Regions from separate parts of the Pseudomonas sp. PB103 genome, predicted to be linked through region 2. Evidence: predicted binding sites of a transcription regulator. Region 2 holds the regulator's gene; each other region holds the start of a gene.
The links. The regulator FliA, encoded in region 2, starts transcription of late flagellar genes. The targets are predictions, from matches to a motif close to CTAAAGTTTNNNNNNNNNNNGCCGNTAA.

Region 1: the regulator FliA is predicted to act here: its motif matches at 2,373-2,400, upstream of EJA70_RS27690 (methyl-accepting chemotaxis protein).
Region 3: the regulator FliA is predicted to act here: its motif matches at 2,654-2,681, upstream of EJA70_RS20330 (methyl-accepting chemotaxis protein).

The regions. Positions count from the first base shown of each region.
Region 1 covers NZ_RWIL01000157.1:21,638-25,846, reverse strand. The annotation lists gene EJA70_RS27705 (phenylacetate--CoA ligase family protein) at 1-590, shown strand, start outside; gene EJA70_RS27700 (GNAT family N-acetyltransferase) at 590-1,504, shown strand; gene EJA70_RS27695 (hypothetical protein) at 1,555-2,088, opposite strand; gene EJA70_RS27690 (methyl-accepting chemotaxis protein) at 2,469-4,209, shown strand, end outside.
Region 2 covers NZ_RWIL01000069.1:7,984-12,192, forward strand. The annotation lists gene EJA70_RS13185 (chemotaxis protein CheA) at 1-71, opposite strand, end outside; gene EJA70_RS13190 (protein phosphatase CheZ) at 126-914, opposite strand; gene EJA70_RS13195 (chemotaxis response regulator CheY) at 933-1,304, opposite strand; gene fliA (RNA polymerase sigma factor FliA) at 1,471-2,211, opposite strand; gene fleN (flagellar synthesis regulator FleN) at 2,208-3,038, opposite strand; gene flhF (flagellar biosynthesis protein FlhF) at 3,155-4,209, opposite strand, start outside.
Region 3 covers NZ_RWIL01000114.1:1,603-5,811, reverse strand. The annotation lists gene EJA70_RS20340 (hypothetical protein) at 1-217, opposite strand, end outside; gene EJA70_RS20335 (hypothetical protein) at 367-807, opposite strand; gene EJA70_RS20330 (methyl-accepting chemotaxis protein) at 917-2,542, opposite strand; gene EJA70_RS20325 (transporter) at 2,817-3,839, shown strand; gene EJA70_RS20320 (inorganic phosphate transporter) at 4,066-4,209, shown strand, end outside.

The DNA of each region.
Region 1 (4,209 bases), on a different contig from region 2:
CAGACGGCGAACATCGCATGCCGGACGCTCACGCCGTGCTGGAAATCATTGACGAGCAATCGGGGGAAGTCATTGACGACTGCGATCGCACGGGCATGCTGGTGTTGACCAACCTCACGCGCCGATTGATGCCGTTGATTCGTTATCCCGTGGGTGATCGCGCCTGTTGGCGGGAGCCCGCCGGAACAGCGATGCGCAAATTTGCGCTCAAGGGGCGCAGCGCCAACAGCCAGCGGGTACGGGTCGGTACGCTGTCCCTGAGCCCTGTCGAAATCGACGAAATCGTCCAGCACTCGGTCGGTTGCGATGACTGGCAACTGGTGATCGAGCAGAGGGTTCACAAGGATGTATTGACCCTGAAATGGGTACCGCGCGAATTTTCCCGTGCCTGCACCAACGACGAGCGAACCCTTCAACTCGCCCTGATCAAACAGTACCCGCTGATCGATCAACTGCAGGCCGATCAGCGTCTGGATCTGCAGGTGCAGTGCTGCCGGACAGACGATCTGCAACGTCACCCGCGCTCAGGCAAATGCCTGCGGTTCCTCGACCGGCGCGACTATGGCCCTGGTGCGATGGAGTACACGTGATGGAGCCACTGATCTTGCGCAATTATCGCCAATCCGATGCGGCAGCTGTCAGCCAGCTGTTTCGCCAAGTGTACGGTGACCGCTACATTCAACCGCATGTCTATCTGCCACGCATGATCAGCCAGAATCATACTGACAACCGCTGGCATTCTTTAGTCGCAGAGGTGGATGAACAGATACTCGGGCACGCTACGCTGTTACGCGACATTACGGCGCACAACGCCGAACTGGCGTTGAGCGTCGTTCACCCGCAAACCCGCGGTCAAAATATTGCGACTCGCCTGGGCGAGCGATTATTGACTCATGCTCAGGCACTGGGTTGTCGCTATGTATCGATCAAACAGGTGACTCACCATCCCTATACGCAGCGTATGGCGATCAACCTTGGCTTTCAAAGTACCGGGCTATTGCCAGACTATGTCCCTTCACCGTTCGGCGAGTCTGGGCCGGAAACGATCGTCATCGGGGTCCGCCCCGTTGACGGCAATCGTTGCCCTCTGCCACAGCAGCGCTGGCCCGCGAGTTGCGCGGATTTCATGCAACATTTGAGCAGCGTGTTTGGAACGCAGGAGCGCACTTTTCACTGGCGCGGCGCAGCGATTCAAATCGATCAACAGGCCAATCGTTATGACATGGTGCTGAAGACACTCGGCCATGGCTTGCTCAAACAGTTGCGCGACTTGCCTGCACATTGGCTGGTGTCAATCCGGCTCAGGCTGTCCCGGCGATTTGCCCATGACCTGAGCAGGTTGGCCGCCATCGGTTTCATATTCACCGGGCTGGCCCCCGGCAACGGTGACTATCGTGGTTGGCTCGCGCTGTTCCACCGAGGCTTCAGTCGAAGAACATTGCAACTGCAATGCCCACTCATGCAGCGCCTGCATGAAGAGGCCCAGCACAATATCGCGGGATGACGGAACGCAAAAATGGCCCGTAGCGCAGGCATACGGGCCATCGTCGGGTCTTATGCTTTGGCGCGGATACCCTGGTCCGTCGGCGCCGTCTGGCCATTGCCCATGCCATAGGTCTTGAGGTTCTGTAGCACGTAAATGGCTTTCTTGTACTCCGGGATCAAGCCATTGGCGTATTTGTCACCCTTGATATTGTTGGTCTGGATGGTATCCAGTTGCGTGGCGAAATACTCCAGCGCATTGAACTTGGCGTCCGGTTCCTTCTGCACACCAAAACGGTCGAACTTGTCGCCCGCATTGAGCAGCGTCATCGCCGTCAAATCAGAAATAAGGCCCTTACTGCGCAAAAACGTACTCAGATTACCCAACTGTTTCGCCGACACGTTTTCCGGGTCGAAACCTTTGATGTTCTTGTGCAGCTTCTGCTTGTCCATCTCGAGGGTATTAAGCACGCTCGGGTCATTGCCAACCAGTGCCAGCATCTGCTTGACCTTGGCATTCTGCGAAACCGCCTGGCCACGAGAGCTGGTGTCCTTGACCAACAAGCCACCTTTGGCCTGCCAACCTCCGGTGTAACCGATCGTCATGACTCTGCTCCTTGTAAAGCCAACATGGGAAATGTCCTTTTTGACCTGTTTTAGTGCACGAAAGTATCGACGGGCAAAGTAATGGCACCAACTGCTTTTATCGATTTTTTACAATTCAGATACATTTGCAGAACACCGGAAAAATCTCTGAAAGCATTGCTATAGAGCCTCCAACCAAAATACCTCGTCTAGTACTTCTGCTCTAACCCGACAGTCAATAAGTCACTTGTAAGATTTTCGATACTTTCCATCGGTCGACAATATGTTTTCTTGCACGAAAGTACCTAAAGCTTCCCCCGGCACCGACGATACGTATAAAAGCCCACAGCGTTTTCCCTCTCGAATCCACAATAAGAATCGCAGCACAAGGACCGGTTTCCATGCCCGCATTCCGTACCATTCAGGCTCGTTACACCCTGTTTCTGGTTCTGTTCATCCTGCTGCTGTCGGTGCTGACGGTGGTCGGTATCAGCCAACTGGTCGCGCCCAAATTGCGGCACACCGAAGAGCAAGTGGTGCTCAACCGCATAGCCGAAGTCGCCGAACAGATTCAGGGGGAACTGAACAAGGTTCAGTCACAACAACGCAGCATCACCCAGACCATCCCGCTGCTCGACAGTGCCGCGATCGACACGGTATTGCCGGGGCTGGTGGATCAGTACGGTGAGCTGAAGGTTTTTGGTGGCGGGATCTGGCCATTGCCGGGCCAGCGTGAAGCCGGGCGCAATAAATTCAGCACCTTCTGGCACCGCGACGCCTCGGGCAAGCTGGCGGTGAACACCTTCTGGAACAGCGACGCAGCGCCCAACTATTACGACCAGAGCTGGTACAAGGGCGGCATGGCCACGCCACGCGGTCAGTGCGCCTGGGCCGCCGCCTATAAAGACGACGCCAGCGCCGAGCCGCGCACCAACTGCGCAATGGCGATCCAGAAAAATGGCAGTGCCTGGGGCGTGTCGACCATTGACGTGACCCTCGGCTTCTTCAACGACCTGGTCGCCCGCAAGGAAAAAGACCTCAACGCCGAGATGCTCATCGTCGAGGCCGACGGCAAGATCATCAGCAACAGCTCGCGCATCAGCGGCCCGATCGTACTGAAGAACATCAGTGAACTGGCCGGCAGCTCGACCTTCGCCAGCCAGATCAAAACCGGCCTGCAAAATCGCGAGCAGGCACAACGCGTCGAGTTCGACAATAACGGTCAGGACAGCACCTTTTTCATGCGCCCGATCGAAGGCACGCCCTGGTTCCTCGCCACCGCCCTGCCGACCAAGATGCTCACCGCGCAGCGTGACGATGTACTCAGCACCCTGAGTCTGTTGCAGATTCCGCTAGTGATTCTGCTGGTGCTGCTGCAAGTCTACGCAATCCGCCAGTTGATCCAGCGCATGAAAGCGCTGAAGGCCAATATCGACCTGCTCTCCAGCGGCGATGCCGACCTGACTAAACGCATCACCATTCGCGCTGAAGATGAACTCGGCGCGATCGGCCACTCGATCAACACCTTTATCACCTACCTGCAAAACATGATTGGCGAAGTCACCCAGGCCACTGGCGCCATGGCGTCGAGCCTCGACAACCTGCAACGCACCTCGGCACACACCAGCCAGATTCTGCTGCGTCATGCTTCGGAAACCGATCAGACCGTTACCGCCATCACCGAGATGAGCTCGACGGCAGACAGCGTTGCGCAAAACGCCGCCGAAACCGCAGCGTTCACTCAGCGCGCCAACGAAAACGCCGACCGCTCGCGGGTTGTCGTCGGCGAAGCAACCAACAGCGTGGTGGCGCTGATCGACGAAGTGGCCAGCGCGACGCACAAAGTTGAAAACATGCAGCAGGACGCCCAGCGCATTACCGAGATTCTCGGCGTGATCGGTGCGATTGCCGGCCAGACCAACTTGCTCGCGCTTAACGCGGCGATTGAAGCCGCGCGCGCCGGTGAGCAGGGTCGCGGCTTTGCCGTGGTCGCTGATGAAGTGCGCGCCCTCGCCGCCCGGACCCAGGCCAGTACCTCGGAAATCAACGAGATGCTGACCCGCCTGACCCAAGGCGTGAGTTCCTCGGTCGCGGCCATGGAGAACACTCAGGCCAGTTGCCAGTCGGCGGCCGACGCCACGG
Region 2 (4,209 bases):
AGTTGCTCAAGAATCTCGCCGGCCTCAACCAGGAAATCCTGAAGGATCTCTTCATCGGCGCCGAAGCTCATTAATGGGGTGCTCCTACAGGTCTAAAAACCCAAAAAACCTAAAATTCCAAAACTCTAGAACCCGAGGCTGGATAACAAATCGTCCACATCGTCCTGACCGGACACAACGTCTTCTCGTTTATCGGCATGAATCTGCGGACCTTCACCCTGCGAGAGATGTTTTTGTGGATCTTTTTCTGCAAGCATCGCGGCGCGGTCATGTTCGATGCCCGCAAAGCGGTCGACCTGACTGGCCATGAGCACGAGTTTGAGCAAATTGCTTTCGACTTCGGTGACCAGTTGGGTCACACGCTTGATCACCTGACCGGTCAGGTCCTGGTAATCCTGGGCCAGCAGGATGTCGTTAAGATTGCTCGACACCGCACGGTTGTCCGTGCTGCTGCGCGACAGAAAACCGTCGACCCGGCGCGCCAGCTCGCGGAACTCTTCAGCCCCGACTTCGCGACGCATGAAGCGACCCCAATCGGTGCTCAAGGCCTGGGCTTCATCGGCCAGACTGTTGACCACCGGCGTGGCGCTTTCCACCAGATCCATGGTGCGGTTGGCCGCGGCCTCTGTCAGCTTGACCACATAGCCCAGGCGTTCGGTGGCGTCGGTGATTTGCGACACTTCCTCGGCCTGCGGCATGTTCGGATCGATCTGGAAGTTGACGATCGCACTGTGCAGTTCACGTGTGAGCTTGCCGACTTCCTGATACAGGCCACGGTCACGGGTCTGATTGAGCTCATGGATCAGTTGCACAGCGTCGCCGAACCTGCCTTTTTCAAGGCTCTCGACCAGTTCGACCGCGTGTTTTTTCAGGGTCGACTCGAAATCGCCCTGTGAAGATTCGTTATGCTCCATAGCTCCCCCGCGCGTTCATCAGCCGATGCGTTCGAAAATCTTCTCGATTTTGTCTTTCAACGCCTGAGCCGTGAAAGGTTTGACTACGTAGCCGTTTACACCGGCCTGAGCGGCTTCAATGATCTGCTCGCGCTTGGCTTCAGCGGTCACCATGAGAACGGGCAGATGCTTGAGTTTTTCATCGGCACGCACGTGGCGCAGCAGGTCGATACCGGTCATGCCCGGCATGTTCCAGTCTGTTACCAGAAAGTCGATGCTTCCGCTGTTGAGCACCGGAATGGCGGTAGTGCCATCGTCGGCCTCGACGGTATTGGTGAACCCAAGATCGCGCAGCAGGTTCTTGATGATCCGCCGCATCGTTGAGAAGTCATCAACGATGAGGATTTTCATGTCTTTGTTCAATTCGACCTCCAAGCAGTCTTAAACGCGCCCAGCACCTGGACGCGCCACTTCAATCAATCGGCGCAGCACTCGAAGACTGTCTGGAGCACAACAGAGCAAGACCGGTGCCGTTCATCACCGCACCAGCCTCGTTCGCAGTGTCCCCACACTGCCTTCAGCGCGCTCGCCACTCCCCCAAACGCCCCCGCAAGCGGGCCGCGCACTGGCTGTGTAACTGGCTGACCCGCGATTCACTGACGCCAAGGACTTCACCGATCTCCTTGAGGTTCAGCTCTTCGTCGTAGTACAGCGCCAACACCAGTCGCTCACGCTCCGGCAAATTGGCAATCGCGTCCGCCAGCGCCGCCTGGAAGCGTTCATCTTCCAGATCGCGTGACGGCTCAAGATGAGCACTCGCGCCATCCTCGTGCAGCCCTTCGTGTTCGCCGTCCTGCAGCAGGTCGTCGAAACTGAAGAGGCGGCTGCCCAAGGTGTCATTCAAAATCCCGTAGTAATCGTCGAGACTCAATTGGAGTTCGGCCGCAACCTCGTGATCTTTAGCATCACGGCCGGTTTTAGCTTCAATTGCGCGAATCGCGTCACTGACCATACGGGTATTGCGGTGAACCGAGCGTGGCGCCCAGTCCCCTTTGCGCACTTCGTCGAGCATTGCGCCGCGGATTCGTATGCCCGCGTACGTTTCGAAACTGGCGCCTTTGCTGGCGTCATATTTGGTCGAGACTTCAAGCAGGCCGATCATCCCGGCCTGGATCAGGTCTTCGACCTGCACACTCGCCGGCAACCGTGCCAGCAAGTGATAGGCAATGCGCTTTACCAGTGGCGCGTAACGCTCGATCAACTCGTACTGCGCATCACGTGCCGACTTCTTGTAGTAATTCATACCGCTGGCGGTCATAGCACTGGCCCTGCCGTTTGCTGCACGAGGCGCTCGACGAAAAATTCAAGGTGGCCACGCGGGTTGGCGGGCAGCGGCCAGGTATCGACCTTCTGCGCGATCGCCTTGAACGCCAGCGCGCACTTGGAACGCGGGAAGGCTTCATAGACGGCACGCTGTTTCTGCACGGCCTTACGCACGCTTTCGTCGTAAGGCACGGCGCCGACGTATTGTAGAGCGACGTCAAGGAAGCGATCCGTGACCTTGGTCAACTTGGCGAACAGGTTGCGGCCTTCTTGCGGGCTCTGCGCCATGTTGGCCAATACGCGGAAGCGGTTCATGCCGTAATCGCGGTTGAGCAGTTTGATCAGCGCGTAGGCGTCGGTGATCGAGGTCGGCTCGTCGCACACCACCAGCAACACTTCCTGGGCTGCGCGAACAAAACTGACTACCGAGTCACCAATACCCGCAGCGGTGTCGATCACCAGTACGTCGAGATTGTCGCCGATGTCGCTGAACGCCTGAATCAGGCCAGCGTGTTGTGCCGGGCTCAGGTGGACCATGCTCTGGGTGCCGGACGCGGCCGGCACGATGCGAATCCCGCCGGGGCCTTGCAACAGAACGTCGCGCAGCTCACAGCGGCCTTCGATAACGTCAGCCAGCGTGCGTTTGGGCGTGAGCCCCAGCAGAACGTCGACGTTCGCCAGACCCAGGTCGGCGTCCAGCAACATGACCCGACGGCCAAGCTCTGCCAGCGCCAGGGACAAGTTCACTGACACGTTAGTCTTGCCGACGCCACCTTTGCCGCCGGTCACCGCGATCACCTGTACGGGATGCATGCTGCCCATGTTATTTCTTTACCTTGTCTTGCATAGACGGAGGCCACATTACTGGCTGCGCGTTCACAACCGGAACAATGCATGGCAGACCATCGATGTAGGTACAAAAACTGTTCATGAATACCTCAGCCTACCTGCTTGGTGGGGCTGTGATAGATATCAGCGAACATGTCGGCCATGGCTTCTTCGCTGGGTTCTTCCTGCATTTGCACGCTGACGGCGCGGCTGACCAATTGATGACGGCGCGGCAGATGCAGATCATCTGGAATCCGTGGGCCATCGGTCAGGTACGCGACCGGCAATTCATGACTGATCGCCAGGCTCAACACTTCGCCAAGGCTGGCCGTTTCATCCAGTTTAGTCAGGATGCACCCGGCAAGCCCGCAACGCTTGTAACTGTGATAAGCGGCGGTTAGAACCTGTTTCTGGCTGGTGGTTGCCAAGACCAGATAATTTTTTGAACGAATGCCTCGACCGGCCAGACTTTCGAGCTGCATGCGCAGGGCCGGATCGCTGGCTTGCAGGCCGGCAGTATCGATCAATACCACGCGTTTGCGCAGCAGTGGATCCAGCGCTTGCACCAGCGATTGGCCCGGATCGACGTGAGTCACCGGCACATTGAGAATGCGCCCCAGGGTCTTCAGTTGTTCCTGCGCACCGATGCGGAAACTGTCCATGCTCACCAGCGCGACATTCTGCGCGCCGTACTTGAGCACGTAACGCGCGGCGAGCTTGGCCAGCGTGGTGGTCTTGCCCATGCCGGCAGGGCCGACCATGGCGATCACACCGCCCTCTTCCAGCGGCTCGACTTCCGGTACGGCAATCATCCGCGCCAGGTGCGCAAGCAACATGCGCCAGGCCTGACGCGGCTCTTCGATATCGGTGATCATCGCCAGCAGATCGCGCGACAACGGCCCGGACAGACCGATGCGTTGCAGACGACGATAGAGGTTGGCTTGCGCCGGACGGCTGCCCTGCAACTGATTCCAGGCCAGGGTGCCGAGCTGAACTTCCATCAGCTCGCGCAGGCTGTTCAATTCAAAACGCATCGAATCCAGTGCGCGTGGATCGACGCCGCCGGAGGACTGCGCAGGCGCCGGGGCCGGACGCGCCGGAGCGGCGTACGTCGGCTCGCTCAGCGGCTCAGCGGCGGTCAGCGGCAGCCCAGCGGTCAACGGCA
Region 3 (4,209 bases), on a different contig from region 2:
TCGACTTATCCAGAATCACATGCACGACAAAATGATCGCCTTCGCGGTAAACATGTCGGGCAACTTCGGTTTCGCCCATCATAACGACGATGACTTCACCGAGTACAAAATCACGAGCTGGAATGGCAACTCTAGGTGTCAGGACATCAACTTCATTTGAATAGATAACTGTCTTTTGCCCCGCGACAAGACTCATTGGTAACAATTCTTCGGCCATTGCCTTTCTCCTGATAAGTTCGCAAATCACCTATGCCCTGATCCGCTGGCATGTCAGGACTATCAGGCGCAGGCCGAAGACCGTCTACTGTCAGAAATTACAGGTGCAGACTCATTCAGGCGTAAAACCGCCGATAAAGCGACCAACGGTTATGCCGTTGTGCTGACCAGCGAGCCCGAGGTGCTGCTGTCCGAATCCTGCAGCGCCTGCAGCAAGGCCGATGTGGCGGTTTGCAGCGAAGCCGAGGTGCTGGCGATCTGCGCTTGAGCGGCAGCAACGTCGGCGGCTTTGGCCTCCGAGCTTTCCTGCTTGGCCTGCGCCGCTTGCAGCGATTGCTGTTGTTCCTGCAATTGCTTTTGCAGTTCGGCGATCTGCTTGCGCAGTTCTTTCACCGAATCCGATTCTTCGCTGCTGCTGGAACTGCTGCCACCCGAAGGCGCCGCGCCACCGGCCGCTTTCGGTGCGTCGGTGGCAGCCCCAGTGCTCGAAGAGGCGGCGGTTGCCGCGTCTTCGCTGACGTCGCTGATTGCGGTCTTGCTGGTCGAGGTGCTGAGGGTCTGGTTGATCGAAACAGAAGTGATGCTGACCATGGGAGTGCTCCAATGCCGGTGATAGATAACCGGTCATCGACCATGGCCGCGTCAATTTGAGATCGACTGTGTAGCGACTCGGTATCCGAACCGGTACACAGTCAAAGGGTCACGCGCTCAGGCGTGCAGTGACTTCGTTCAGTTGCCCTGACAGACCATGCAGGTTCTGGCTGGCGCTTTCAGTGCGCTGCACGTTGTCGAGGTTGGTGCTAGCGATCGAGGTGATCTCGGTGAGGTTGCGCGAGATATCCTCGGCCACCGAGGTCTGCTCTTCGGCAGCAGTCGCGATCTGACGGTTCATGTCGCGAATCGCCTCTACTGCATGGGTGATGCGCTCCAGCATTGCGCCCGCCTGGGTCACTTGCTCGACGCTTTCATCACTGCGCGACTGACCGCTTTCAATCGCTTGCGCCGCGTCGACCGCACCGGTCTGCACGTTCTGGATGATCTGGTTGATCTCGATGATCGACTCAGCGGTGCGTTGGGCGAGGTTGCGCACCTCATCGGCAACCACCGCAAAACCACGCCCGGCTTCACCGGCGCGCGCCGCTTCAATCGCAGCGTTGAGTGCCAGCAAGTTGGTCTGCTCGGCAATGCCGCGAATCACTTCCAGCACTTTGCCAATGCGCCCACTGTCCGCTTCCAGACGCCGGATGACGGTCGCGGTGTTGGCGATTTCGCCGCGCATCTGCGTGATCGAATGGATGGTGCTTTGCATGACCTTTTCACCCTGCTGGGCAGACTGGTCGGCATCGTCGGCGGCACGCGCGGCATCGGCGGCGTGACGTGCCACTTCCTGCGCGGTGGCGGACATTTCGTTCATCGCCGTGGCCACTTGATCGGTGCGGTTGAACTGCTCGTTGGTGCCACCGGCCATGGTCGTGGCAATCGCATTCAACTCGCCGCTGGCGCTGTCCAGATCGCTGGCGCTGCGTTGCAGACGGGTGAAGGTTTCAGCGAGGAAATCACGCAACGTGTTGGCCGCAGCGGCGAGGTTGCCCAACTCATCCTGGCGGTCGCTGACCACACGTTCAGCGAGTTTGCCGCGACTCAACTGAGTGACGTAGTCGATGAGCTTGCGAATCGGCTCGACCAGATTGCGGTTGACCAGCCACAGGCTCAGCAGGCCGATCACCACACCCGAAGCGAGCATCACCAACAGACCGAACAACACCGTGCGGTCGGCCTCGGCACTGATCAGCGCCGATTGATCGTTACCCTGCTTGCGCAATTCGGCGACCAGTTCGCTCATCTGGTCGCTGGTAGCACGGTCGACACCTTTGACGGCGTTGTCGCCTGCGCTCGGATCGCCGCCGGCAGCGACGTAGGCATCGCGGCCCTTCTGATAGGCGCTGCCCAACTGACGATGTTCTTCACGCAAACGTTCGATACGCGATTTCAGGCTCGACTCGATGCCTTTCTGGCTGGCCAGTTCACCGAGAATCTTCTGTACATCGCGCTGACGGTCTTCGAACTGGCTCCAGTACTTGGCCAGGTCCGCCGGTTGTTTGCCGCGCAGCAAAACGTTTTTCCATTCCTGCACCTGCACTTTGAATTGCAGGTTGGCTTCGTCGATCAGTTGCGAGGTGTGCAACGGGCCGGCGATCAACTGGCTGTAGCTTTGCACGCCGTTGGACAGGAAATGAAAGCAGGCCAGCGCGATCAACAACATCGCCAGCAGGCTGCCGCTCAGCAGGGCGAGAATTTGCGCTCTCAGGGATTTTTGCAGCATCACAGGTACTCATGACAGGGATGAGGCACGCCCAAAACGGGCGTGAAAAGTGGCCGGACTTCCCTGTCGGCGAACCTTGGCTCGAGGCCAATGGCGCGCAAGCTAACTCACCCGTGATCGGCGCGCCAGAGCGCTTCTTGAGATTTTCCCGACCGCTGGTAATGCGTTGATTTGACGTCATTTTGCTGTCACACAAACGTCATGTGACATTGCGATGATGCGGCTCAGTGAACCTGCCATTTGCGCGCCCGGCGCACCCTCTTCGCAGCGAGCCTTCATGAACCACAGCCTCGATATCAGCCATCGCGATCCTGATCTGTTTGGCCTGCTCTACGGCTTTCGTTTCCTGCCCGGCGAACGTGGCCGCGAAGTCGATTCGGCGACCGCTTTGCGCTGTTTGCAGGACGACAATGACAGTGGCGAATTTCTCTGGCTGCATCTGAACCTGGCTCACGCCGCCTGTGAACGCTGGATGAAAAGTCATCTGCAATTGCCCGAAGAATTTTTCGAAGCGCTGCACGAAGGTTCGCGTTCGACGCGCATCGAACACGTCGACTCAGCGTTGCTGGCGGTGGTCAACGATGTGGTGTTCAACCTCAGCAGCATGGTCTCCTCCGACGTGTCGACGCTGTGGGTCTGCGTGCGCAGCAAACTGATCGTCAGTGCGCGCTTGCAGCCGCTGCATTCGGTGGACAAATTGCGCTCGTCGGTGAAGGCCGGCGAGCGCTTTCGTTCACCGTCGGAACTGCTGGTGCATCTGCTCCGTGATCAGGGTGAAGTGCTGACGCAGATCGTGCGCAAGACCAGCCTGAGCGTTGACCAGGTCGAGGACGAATTGCTCTCCTCACGGCTGTCGACCAACCGCGCCGAACTCGGTGCCAACCGCCGGGTGTTGGTGCGCTTGCAACGGTTGCTGGCGCTGGAGCCGGGCTCGTTGCTGCGTCTGCTCAATCGCCCGCCGCCGTGGTTGCAGAAGGAGGACGTCAAGGAGTTGCGCAAGTCCACCGAGGAGTTTGCGCTGATCATCAACGACCTCACGGCGTTGGGTGAGCGGATCAAATTGCTCCAGGAAGAGATCGCCGCCAATCTCAACGAACAAAGCAACCGCACACTGTTTACTTTGACGGTGGTGACAGTGCTGGCGTTGCCGATCAACATCATTGCCGGTTTTTTCGGCATGAATGTCGGCGGCGTGCCGTTGTCGCAGGACCCGGAAGGGTTCTGGATACTGGTCGCGCTGGTGGCGACGTTTACCGTGATTGCCGGGCGTTGGGCCTTCCGTAAAAGAGGCGACTACTGACGTCTCCACACGCTCGTTCCCACGCTCTGCGTGGGAATGCATCAAGTGACGCTCTGCGTCACAGGGACGCGGAGCGTCCCGGGCGGCATTCCCACGCGGAGCGTGGGAACGAGCAGAAGACCGACGGTTGCGCTATTCATCCAAACACTGATCTGTCGCAGTCTCTCTGTAACATTCTGCAATGATCATGGGCGACACTCCTTCCCTCGCTCAGGATTGTCCTCCCATGGCTACTCCCTCCCTGACCGCCAGCTCGGCCTCCGCCGCCAGCGGCCGGCCGGCGCTCGACAAGAAAACCGGGCCGTTCACCTACGTGATTTTTTTCGCCGTGCTGGCGATGGGGATGCTGTTCACCGCCTACAGCCTGATG